DNA from 2 places in the Streptomyces sp. NPDC107581 genome. Region 2 is predicted to be linked to the other one. Evidence: riboswitches for the same ligand, from Rfam matches in the RefSeq annotation. Region 2 holds a riboswitch; the other holds the start of a gene.
The links. Region 2 has a riboswitch for cobalamin ahead of ACZ7P3_RS16560 (cobalamin biosynthesis protein). Riboswitches for the same ligand answer to the same signal wherever they lie in the genome.

Region 1 (5,750 bases), on a different contig from region 2:
GGACACGACCTGGTGTCCGACGCTGTGGACGGTGCTGCGCAAGCGGGCGTCGAGCCCGCCGGAACCGCGGCCGAGGCGGTGACGGACGCCGAGGTGGTCATCACCATGCTCCCTGCCGGCCGTCACGTCCTCGACCTCTACGACACCGTCCTCTCCGCGGCCCGGCCCGGCACCCTGTTCGTCGACTGCTCCACCATCGACGTCGCCGACGCCCGCGCCGCGCACGAACGCGCGGTCGACGCAGGGATGCAGGCTCTGGACGCACCGGTCTCCGGGGGAGTGGTGGGAGCCGAAGCGGCCACGCTCACCTTCATGGCCGGCGGGGGCGAGAGCGAATTCGGTGAGGCGCGTCCCCTGCTGGAGGCGATGGGCAAGAAGGCCGTCCACTGCGGCGGCCCGGGCGCCGGGCAGGCCGCGAAGATCTGCAACAACATGATCCTCGGCATCTCCATGATCGCCGTCAGCGAGGCGTTCGTCCTCGGCGAGAGCCTCGGCCTGTCCCACCAGGCCCTGTACGACGTGGCCGCCACGGCGTCCGGGCAGTGCTGGGCCCTCAGCGTCAACTGCCCGGTCCCCGGGCCCGTGCCGAGCAGTCCGGCCAACCGGGACTACCGTCCGGGATTCGCGGCCGCCCTCATGGCCAAGGACCTGGGGCTCGCGGCCAACGCGGTCCGAGCGGGCGGAGTGCACGCGGAACTCGGCTTGCGCGCTTCCGAGTTGTACGCCGCGTATGCCGAGCGAGTCGGTGCCACGGAGGACTTCTCCGGCATCGTCCGCACCATCAGGGATCAGAGCGGAGAACAGGGATGACCACCAAGGAGCGGGACGCCGAGTACGAGACGATCCTCGTCGAGCGCAAGGGCCGCACCGCGCTGCTCACGCTCAACCGTCCCCAGGCCCTCAATGCGTTGAACCTTCAGGTCATGAACGAAGTCGTCGCGGCGACCGAGGACGTCGACCGCGACTCGGACTGCGGCTGCATCGTGATCACGGGCTCGGCGAAGGCGTTCGCGGCCGGCGCCGACATCAAGGAGATGCAGCCGCAGAACTACATGGACATGTATCTCGCCGACTGGTTCGCCGCCTGGGACCGCCTCGGACAGCTCCGCACGCCGACGGTGGCGGCGGTCGCCGGATACGCCCTCGGCGGCGGCTGCGAGCTCGCCATGCTCTGCGACATCCTGCTCGCCGCCGACACGGCCGTCTTCGGCCAGCCGGAGATCAAGCTCGGCGTGATCCCCGGCATCGGCGGTTCCCAGCGCCTGACCCGCGCGGTCGGCAAGGCCAAGGCCATGGAACTCTGTTTGACCGGGCGCACCATGGACGCGACCGAAGCCGAGCGAGCCGGGCTCGTCTCCCGGGTGGTCCCCGCCGACGACCTGCTCGGTGAGGCCCTGGCCGTCGCCGAGACCGTCGCCGGCATGTCGCTGCCGGTCGCGATGATGGCCAAGGAAGCGGTCGGGCGGGCCTTCGAGACCACGCTCGCGGAAGGCGTCCGCTTCGAACGGCGCCTGTTCCACGCGGTGTTCGCCACCGCCGACCAGAAGGAGGGCATGGGCGCCTTCGTCGACAAGCGGCCGGCCGAGTTCCGGCACCGCTGAACCACCGACCCGTTCCGTCCCGCCCAGCAGGAGATGAAGATCAAGCCGGGCGGGACGACGCGTACGTGTTGTGTGCCGACCGTGCATCGGGCCGGCGCGGCGGCCATCGGGCATGAACGATTCTGCGGCCGTGAAGTGGCTCAGACTGCCAGGTCCCTGTGCTGACGCAACAGCGCCGCGATCGCGCAACGAAGGCAGCCGCCTGCGGTGTTCCCTTCCTCGGCTTCGCCATCGGGGCAGGACCTCGAGCACAACGCCGGTTCCGCAGCGGACTGCCGGCCGCAGTCGTCCCGCGCTGCGGCGATCAGTGCCTCCAGCTCCTGCAGGAGCTGGTCGGTACGTTTCGCCTGTTGGGCGAGGACGCGCACACGAGCGCTCTGCCCGCCGATCTGCCGGCGGCTGGCGACGAGCAGCTCATACTCCTCCGGAGGGAGAGCGACCACTTCGCGGCCGCCGAGCGTGATGCGGCGTGGTGTGAGACGTCTTGCCACTGAGTTCCTCCGCCTCTTGCCCGGAGCGGTCCAGGTTGTGTCTGCAGGATTCTGTGGCAAGGCCATGAATCGACTGCGTCGGTGTACCGGAGAACGTGAGGCAGCTCTCCGTGGTTCCCCTGCGGCCCCTGTTGTCCTGAAACATTCCAGTGCGAGGCTGGTACTGGCCGTCCGGTCGCTGTCGCGATGGGGTTCACCGGCGGCTCTGGTCACATTGCCAAAGATATACGGATCTGCCGCACGGGAACCGTCTGTCCCGGCTCTCCGGCCTGCCTTCAGGAGCTTTGAGCCGGTCGGTCCGAGTGCTCGTCGAGATTGCCGGGAGTGGTCGCGGGATCGCACACTCTCGGCCATCTGTCTGATTGACGGATCATCGCCGCTGTCCGTACTCTCCATATGTAGTGATGGCCTAAGGAAGCTGGTGAAAATCCGGCACGGTCGCGCCACTGTGACAGCCCCGTCGAAGGGTGGGGCTGGAGTCAGACACTTGGCCGTCGCGACGCTCCATTGGTTGAGGGACGCACGATCCCCTGAAGGAGGGGCTCATTTCATGAGCAGCATGTCCGCGCCCGCGGCGCTTCCCACCCCTGTTGTCCTGCCGGCCACGAAGGCCGTGCTCTGGCTGGCCGGAACCGCGTTGATCGCGCTGGCCATCTACTACTTCATCGGAGTCGACCAGGGCGCCTACTCCGTCTTCGGCAAGGACATGCACGTCCACGAGTTCGTGCACGACGCCCGCCACTTCCTCGGCTTCCCCTGCCACTGACGAGAGCAAGCACGGACATCTGAACATGGAAAAGAGACTCATACTGCGCGGCGTCATCGCCGGCGCAGTCGCCGGTCTGCTCGCATTCGTCTTCGCGCGGATCTTCGCCGAGCCGCAGATCAACAAGGCCATCAACTACGAGAGCGGACGCGATGCCGCACAGGAGGCCCTCGACAAGGCCGCCGGCATCGCACCGGGGGCTCCCGACCCGGACATCTTCAGCCGGACGATCCAGGCCAACGTCGGCATCGGCGTGGGCATGGTCTTCTTCGGCATCGCCATGGGCGCGCTGTTCGCCGTCGCCTACGCCATCTGTCTCGGCCGGGTCGGCAACCTGCGTCCGCGCAACCTGGCGCTGCTGGTGGCCCTGGGCGGCTTCCTCGGCTTCTACCTGGTGCCGTACGTGAAGTACCCGGCCAACCCGCCGGCGATCGGGCACCCGGACACGATCAAGGACCGCGGCAACCTGTACCTGGTCATGGTTCTCTGCTCCGTCGTGTTCCTCGTCGGGGCGGTCTGGCTCGGTAAGCGTCTGCAGTCGCGCTTCGGCAACTGGAACGCCACGCTCCTCGCGGGCGCCGCGTACGTCGTCGCCATCGGCGTCGTGATGGCACTGCTGCCGCAACTCGGCGAACTCTCCGCCAACGTGCACGAGTACGGCCACCAGGCCACGGAGACGCCCCTGCCCCTGAAGAACTCCAAGGGTGCCATCGTCTACCCGGGCTTTCCGGCAGACGTACTCTTCTCCTTCCGTTTCTTCTCCGTCGCCGCGCAGGCCCTGCTGTGGGCGGCCCTGGGCCTCGTCTTCGCCCCCATGGCGGAGCGGCTGCTCGATCCGGCGATCCGGGCATCCGCCAAGCCGGCGCCGAAGCAACCGGAGCCGGTCGGCGCAGCATGACGGACCCGAGAGCCGCAGCCGCCTGAACCGGAGGCGGCCCTCGGAACCGGCGAACGACGCGAGAACCAGCGGAGGCATTCCTCCGCTGGTTCTCAGTGCGTCGGGGTGGTCTCCGACGGGGCGAGGCCGTGCCCGAGCCGCAGATTCCAGCGGCCGGACCGTCCGCTGAGTTCCGTCGCCGTCAGCGGCGGTACGTCGAGCCGCCAGAAGGCGGCCAAGGGCAGCCCCAGGACGTGCACGACAGCGGCCCGCACCACCTCCGGTTCCACCACGGCGACGGTACGGCCGTCCAGCTCCCGCACGGTGTCCAGCCACTGTCCGACCCGGTCGCACACGTCCCGCACCGACTCCCCGCCGTGCGCGGCCCAGGTGGGATCGGAGAGCCAGGCGCCCACCGCCTCCGGCTCGGCCGCCCCCACGTCGTCCAGGGTGCGGCCACGCCACCGGCCCACATCCAGGCCCCCGAGCCGAGGTGAGTCCGAGCCGTCGAGAGCGAGCGCCGCCGCCGTCTGTCGGCAACGCGCACTCGGGGATGTGACCACGCGGGCGGGTGCGGGCAGCGAGCCGGCCGCCGAGCGGGCGTTGGCTGCTCCGATGTCGTCGATCGAGTCGCCGTCGTAGAAGCGTGCGTGCCGCAGGGATGGGCTCGTCGCGGGCGAGACGAAGATGACGCGGCTGGTCACGTGGCTGCTCCTGCTCTCCGAGTCGGAGGTGTCATGGGGTGCGGGTCTCCACGGGGTAGGGCACGTAGGTGCGCCGGTCCGGGTCGATGGCCAGCCGTCCGCCGGCCGGTGGCCTGGCCCGCTGGGCACAGTCGCGGCGTTCGCAGATCCGGCAGCCCAGGCCGATGGGGGTCGCGGCACGGGGGTCGTCCAGGGCGATGCCCTCGGCGTAGACGAGCCGGTGCGCGTGCCGCAGTTCGCAGCCGAGCGCGACGGCGAACTCGGCGCGCGGGGCATGGTGTCCGAACCCACCGCGCGTGATGGTCCGCGCGATCCAGAAGTACCGCTTGCCGTCGGGCATTTCGGCGACCTGGGTGAGTATCCGGCCGGGCGCCGAGAACGCCTCGTACACCGTCCACAGCGGGCAGGTGCCGCCGAGCCGCGAGAAGTGGAAGTCGGTGGCCGACTGCCGCTTGGAGATGTTGCCGGCCCGGTCCACCCGCAGGAACGAGAACGGTACGCCCCGCCGGCCGGTGCGCTGCAGGGTGCTCAGACGGTGGCAGACCGTCTCGAAGCCGACGCCGAAGCGGGCGGACAGCAGCTCGATGTCGTAGCGCACCTCCTCGGCCGTGGTGTGGAAGGCGGTGTACGGCATGAGCAGGGCGCCCGCGAAGTAGTTCGCGAGGCCGATGCGGGCGAGCGCCGACGACTCGGGCGAGTTCAATTCCGTTGCGTTGTCGGCCAGCTGACCGAGCAGCGGGCTGTGGTCCAGGAGGGCGAGCTGGGTGGCCAGCTGGAAAGCCCGCTGGGCGTCGCTCAGCCAGGGCGAGAGGAACAGCAGCCCGGTGTCGGGGTCGTAGCGCCGGGCGTCGGCGGAGCGGCCCGGGGCGGCCTGGACCACCCGGACTCCGTGCTGCTCGGCGAGCCGTGCCGTGAGCGGCTCGGCGGCGCGTCCAGGGCGCAGCCCCAGCGACTCGGCCGTCCGCTCTGCCTGGCTGTCCAGGGGCTCGAAGTGGTTGTGGTGGGCGTAGAAGAAGTCCCGTACCTCGTCGTGCGGCTCGGCCGGCGGCAGAACGGTGCCGCTTCCCCTGCCTGGGGCGGCGAGGACCGCGGTCTGTTCGGCGGCGTCGCGGTAGCGGCGGTGCAGGGCGACCAGGGCGCGTGCCACTTCGGGGTGGTCGCGGGCGGCCTCGGTGATCTCCTCGGCGGCGGGCAGGGGCACTCCGCACGCCTCGTCGGAGAGGGCGGCCCGCAGGTCGGCGGCGAGGCGGTCCTCCGCGGCCTCCGAGAAGAACTCGGCGTCGACACCGAAGACCTCCGCGATCCGCAGCA
Region 2 (5,750 bases):
GACGGCGCGGGCGTCGGTGGTGCGGTAGACGGAGAGGTGCATGGGCAGCTCGCTGGTCGGCACGAGCGTGCCGAGCACCTGCCGCCCGTCGAGGTCGACGCCGGTGATGTCGTCCGGGGTCAGCCGGTCGTAGGGCACGCCCGACGGGGTGACCAGTACGAGGTCCCCGACGCGTGCCGACACGTTGCCGGACGTGCCGACGACCAGTCCGTCGGCGACGGTCCGGCGGGCCGTCGCGACCACCTCCTCCCACCCGCGCGCCTCGTCCTCGGTCGTGTCCCGCCGCTGCTCAGCCATGCGGGGATCCTGCCAGCCGGCGCGGTGCCGAGTGGTCCGGTCGCGTGGATCGGACCGGAAGCCGTGCACCCGAACGGGCGAACATCACTGCAAAACAGATGAAATGACAGCTCCCCGTCGATCACCGGGCATTCAATGATCTTTCCCACTCGCCGGACGACGTTCCGCCGCGACTCCAGGGGGACCCATGGCCCGTGACCGCACACCTTCCCGCCGCCGTGCGGGCGTCCTCACGGCGGCGGCCATGGCGGCCCTGGTCCTCGCCGGCACCGCCGCGGCCTCCGCGGGCCCGCCGGCCTCTGCGGGCCCGTCGCCGCCGGGAGCCGGTCGGGCCAGCGGGCGCGACGTGTCGTCCCACCAGGGGCAGGTGGACTGGCCGGCCGCCCGGTCGGACGGCGCACGGTTCACCTACGTCAAGGCGACCGAGGCCACGGCCTACCGCAACCCCCTCTTCAGGCGGCAGTACGACGGCGCGCGCCGGGCCGGCCTGATCCGCGGCGCGTACCACTTCGCCCGGCCGGACACGTCCTCGGGCGCCCGGCAGGCCGCGTACTTCGTGCGGCACGGCGGCGAATGGCGGGCGGACGGCTGGACGCTGCCGCCCGCGCTCGACATCGAGTACAACCCGTACGACGCGAAGCACAGGTGCTACGGGCTGGGCCGGCCGCGGATGGTCCGCTGGATCCGGTCCTTCAGCGACACCGTCGCACGGATGACCGGCCGGCGGCCGGTCATCTACACCACCGCCCAGTGGTGGAGGGCCTGCACCGGCGACAGCCGCGCCTTCTCGGACCATCCCCTGTGGATCGCCCGGCACGGCACACGGAGCCCGGGACCGCTGCCGGGCGGCTGGTCCTCCTGGACCTTGTGGCAGTACACCGCCGAGGGCAGCCGCACGGGTGACCAGAATCTCTTCCACGGGCCGCCGAGGCGGCTGCGGGCCTTCGCGCAAGGCCGGTGGCCAAGGGGCGCCTAGGGGGCAGATCCGGGCAAAATCCGGGACCCCTCCCATAGAAACCCTGGCGCCCGCTCCAGTTCACCTTCCGTTCATCCAGGTTGCCTACGGTCCAACAGCCAATGACCTCGAATGATTGCCTGGGTAAATGGAAAACTTCTCGCTGATCCTCGCGATTGTGGTGGTGACCGCACTCGCGTTTGATTTCACGAACGGTTTTCACGACACCGCCAACGCGATGGCCACGACCATCTCGACCGGTGCGCTCAAGCCCAAGGTCGCGGTGGCCATGTCCGCCGCCCTCAACCTTGTGGGCGCCTTCCTCTCCGTGGAGGTCGCCAACACGATCTCCAAGGGACTCGTCGACGAGAACGGCATCCGGCCCGAGGTCATCTTCGCCGCCCTGGTCGGCGCGATCCTCTGGAACCTGGTGACCTGGCTCGTGGGCCTGCCCTCCAGTTCCTCGCACGCCCTGATGGGCGGACTGATCGGCGCCACCGTCGCCTCCGCGGGCCTCGGCGCCGTCCACGGTGACGTCCTGATCACCAAGGTGCTGCTCCCGGCGGTCGCCGCCCCGGTCGTGGCCGGTCTCGCGGCACTGCTCGCCACCCGGTTCTCCTACGGCATCGGCCGGGGCGCCGAGGGCGAGGCCACCCGCAAGGGCTACCGCGCCGGGCAGATCGCCTCCGCCGGCCTGGTCTCCCTCGCCCACGGCACCAACGACGCGCAGAAGACGATGGGCATCATCACCCTCGCGCTGATCGCGGGCGGTGCGATCGCCCCCGGCTCCAACCCTCCCACCTGGGTCATCCTCTCCGCCGGCATGGCCATCGCGCTCGGCACCTACATCGGCGGCTGGCGCATCATCCGCACCATGGGCAAGGGCCTGACCGACCTGGAGCCGCGACAGGGCTTCGCCGCCCAGACCAGCGCGGCCACGGCCATCCTGGCCTCCTCGCACCTCGGCTTCTCCCTCTCCACCACCCATGTCGTCTCCGGCTCGGTGATGGGCGCGGGCCTCGGCCGCAAGGGCGGTGTGGTCCGCTGGTCCACCGCGACCCGCATGGTCGTCGCCTGGGTGCTCACCCTCCCGGCCGCCGCGCTGGTCGGCGCGGGCGCCGAGTCCGTCACGGACCTCGGCGACTGGGGCACCGCGGTCGTCGCCGTCTTCCTCGTCGGCGCCAGCGCCGCGATCTGGAAGTTCTCCCGCCGCGAGGTCGTCGACCACACCAGCGTCGTGCCCGCTGACGACGCCGAGCCGGCCGGCGTGGTGACCACCGCCATCGCCGCGGTGACCCCGCCCCCCGCGGGCGTCGTCACCGAGGACCTGACGGCCACCATCCCGGCTCCGGCCGCCGCCGTCCCGGCTCCCGCCGCCGCCACCGAGCCGGCCCCGCCGGCCGCCGCCGTCTGACCCCGAGCACCCGGTACCTGAAGGAAGCATCCCCATGAAGATCGACTGGGCGGCCCTCGGCTCCGTCTTCGGCGTCAGCCTCGTGTTCACGGTGGGCCTGGTGGCCCTGTTCACCCTCGGCGTCAACGGCCTGGCGCGGCGCGAGAAGGCCGCCGCGCAGGGCGACTCCGCCGCGCTGGCGGTGACCGGTGCCTATGTGTGCTTCGCGACCTGTGCGGCCGCGGTGGCGTACGGGTTCTATCTGATCGTGGCCAAGGCCTGACCTGTGATCGTGACCGAGGCCCGACCTCTTGCGTGACCGAGGCCCGACCTCTTGATCGTCACCGAGGCCTGACCTTCGAAAGGTCCGCGTCCGCGCGGGCCGGACGGTCCCGGACCGCCCTGCCGAGCCCCCAGTGGGCGACCCGGCAGGGCGGTCGCCGTGTGTCCGGGGCGGCCTCCGCCGTCGCGCCGCCCCGCGAGACCCACTGCGCTCCCGCGAGAGGCCCGCCGCGCTCGCGCGAGACCCACTGCGCTCCGGCGGGCCCTCGCCCGCCCCCCAGTTGGACGACCTGGCCGTCGTCCAGCGGCATCTCGCCCGCGTGCGCCGCCTCGCGTCTCCTCGTGTCTCCTCCCGCGTCCGTTCCATCCCGTATGAGACGTACGCCCTCTTGCTGATCCTCACGGTCCGTGGGTACCGGAGGGATGCGCGAACGCCGCCCGAGAGGAGGGGAATTCACCGCAATCCGGTCCTCCGGCGCGGTCGGGCGCGCTGCCGATGTGGGGCTCAGCACAGTCCGCCGTCCCTGGTCAAAGGCAAGTTGACGGCTCTTCCGAGTGCGTGGTGGACTGCCCACGCCATGTACGGCGGCAGAAGAGGAAGCCGGTGCGAATCCGGCGCGGTCCCGCCACTGTCACCGGGGAAGAACACCCCGGGAGCCAGGAACTCTCACCGCCGGTCTCGTCGGACCAGGGCGTGGACACCCTGAGTGAGGACACATATCGCCATGCTCGGCTGCCGATCGAGGACCAGTACCAGGCCCGCCCCTGACCTCACGGCCGGCTGAGCCGATGGGTGCCGATCGCTCGTACGCGTACGGCGCCGCCGCCGGCCTTCTCGGCGATCTCCTTCTCGGCGATCCGCGCCGCGGGCATCCGGTCGCCGCGTTCGGGCGCGCGGCCGCAGCCGTGGAACGCGTGCTGTGGCGCGACCACCGCGGCTGGGGCGCCCTGCACACCGCCGTGTGCGCCGGCGGCGCCGTCGCCCTGGGGGCCGTCGCCGAACGGGCCGTACGCCGCTCCCCCGTCGCCTCCGCCGCACTGGCCGGCGCCGCCACCTGGGCGGTCGTCGGGGGTACTTCGCTGGCCCGGGAGGCCCGGACCGTCGGGCGCGCCCTGGAGGCCGGGGACATCGAGGCGGCACGTGCGCGGCTGCCGCATCTGTGCGGCCGGGATCCGCAGGCCCTGGACGCGGACGGGATCGCCCGCGCCGTCGTGGAGTCGGTCGCCGAGAACACCTCCGACGCCGTGGTGGGCGCGCTGGTGTGGGGTGCGGGCGGCGGGGTGCCGGGGCTGCTCGGGTTCCGGGCCGTCAACACCCTGGATGCGATGGTGGGGCACAGGTCGGCCCGCTTCCGGCGCTACGGCTGGGCCTCGGCCCGCCTCGACGACGTGGCCGGCTGGCCGGGGGCGCGGCTGACCGCCGTACTCGCCGCCGCGGCCGGACCCGACCCCCGCGGCGCCCTGCGCGCCTGGCAGGCCGACGCCCGCAAGCACCCGAGCCCCAACGCCGGGCCCGTCGAAGCCTCGTTCGCGGGCGCGCTCGGCGTGCGGCTGGGCGGGACGCTCTCCTACGGCGGGCGCGTCGAGCACCGGCCCGTCCTCAACGGGGACACCGGGCGGGCCGTCCGGGTCACCGACATCGACCGGGCCGTACGGCTCTCCCGCCGCGTCGGCCTGCTCGCGCTCGGCGTCACCCTCGCCGCGCGCCGACTCGTGAAGGGACGTGGGAAGTGAACGGTGGTCTCCTCGTCGCCGGCACCACCTCCGACGCCGGCAAGAGCGTCGTGACGGCCGGGATCTGCCGGTGGCTGGTGCGCCAGGGCGTGAAGGTCGCGCCCTTCAAGGCGCAGAACATGTCCCTCAACTCGTTCGTGACACGGGAGGGTGCCGAGATCGGCCGGGCGCAGGCGATGCAGGCCCAGGCCTGCCGCGTCGAGCCGACCGCGCTGATGAACCCCGTGCTGCTCAAGCCGGGCGGTGAGCAGAGCAGCCAGGTGGTGCTGCTGGGCAGGCCGGTGGGCGAGATGAGCGCACGCGGCTACCACGGAGGGCGCCAGCAGCGGCTCCTCGGCACGGTCCTGGACTGTCTGGCCGAGTTGCGGGGCACGTATGACGCGGTGATCTGTGAGGGGGCCGGTTCGCCCGCGGAGATCAATCTGCGGCGGACCGACATCGTGAACATGGGGATCGCGCGGGGCGCGCGGCTGCCCGTGCTCGTCGTCGGCGACATCGACCGGGGTGGCGTCTTCGCCTCCTTCTTCGGGACGCTCGCCCTGCTCTCACCGCAGGACCAGGAGCTGGTCGCCGGCTTCCTGGTGAACAAGTTCCGCGGCGACGTCGGCCTGCTGGAGCCGGGGCTGGAGATGCTGCACGGTCTCACCGGGCGGCGCACCTACGGCGTGCTGCCGTTCCGGCACGGGCTCGGCATCGACGAGGAGGACGGGCTGCGGGTGTCCCTGCGGGGCACGGTCCGGGAGTCGGCCGTGACGCCTCCGCTCGGCGAGGACGTCCTGCGGGTCGCCGTCTGCGCGATCCCGCTGATGTCGAACTTCACGGACGTGGACGCGCTGGCCGCCGAACCGGGCGTCGTGGTGCGGTTCGTGGACCGGCCGGAGGAGCTGGCGGACGCCGACCTCGTGGTGGTCCCGGGTACGCGCGGGACCGTACGGGCGCTGGAGTGGCTGCGGGAACGGGGCCTGGCGGAGGCGCTCGTGCGCCGGGCCGCCGAGGGGCGGCCGGTCCTCGGCATCTGCGGCGGCTTCCAGATCCTCGGCGAGCACATCGAGGACGAGGTCGAGTCGCGCGCCGGGCAGGTCCGGGGCC

Region 1: it holds a riboswitch for cobalamin, as region 2 does, so the genes downstream of both, ACZ7P3_RS36915 (CbtB domain-containing protein) here and ACZ7P3_RS16560 (cobalamin biosynthesis protein) in region 2, are expected to answer to the same signal.

What each region holds. Positions count from the first base shown of each region.
Region 1 covers NZ_JBVKBH010000020.1:13,519-19,268, reverse strand. Annotated here, with positions in the region: gene mmsB (3-hydroxyisobutyrate dehydrogenase) at 1-810, shown strand, start outside; gene ACZ7P3_RS36925 (enoyl-CoA hydratase) at 807-1,601, shown strand; gene ACZ7P3_RS36920 (hypothetical protein) at 1,742-2,092, opposite strand; adenosylcobalamin (AdoCbl) riboswitch at 2,479-2,601, shown strand; gene ACZ7P3_RS36915 (CbtB domain-containing protein) at 2,643-2,858, shown strand; gene ACZ7P3_RS36910 (CbtA family protein) at 2,884-3,756, shown strand; gene ACZ7P3_RS36905 (histidine phosphatase family protein) at 3,849-4,439, opposite strand; gene ACZ7P3_RS36900 (short-chain fatty acyl-CoA regulator family protein) at 4,471-5,750, opposite strand, start outside.
Region 2 covers NZ_JBVKBH010000006.1:71,050-76,799, forward strand. Annotated here, with positions in the region: gene ACZ7P3_RS16540 (class II aldolase/adducin family protein) at 1-297, opposite strand, end outside; gene ACZ7P3_RS16545 (lysozyme) at 485-1,273, shown strand; gene ACZ7P3_RS16550 (inorganic phosphate transporter) at 1,401-2,666, shown strand; gene ACZ7P3_RS16555 (hypothetical protein) at 2,701-2,928, shown strand; cobalamin riboswitch at 3,473-3,615, shown strand; gene ACZ7P3_RS16560 (cobalamin biosynthesis protein) at 3,717-4,661, shown strand; gene ACZ7P3_RS16565 (cobyric acid synthase) at 4,658-5,750, shown strand, end outside.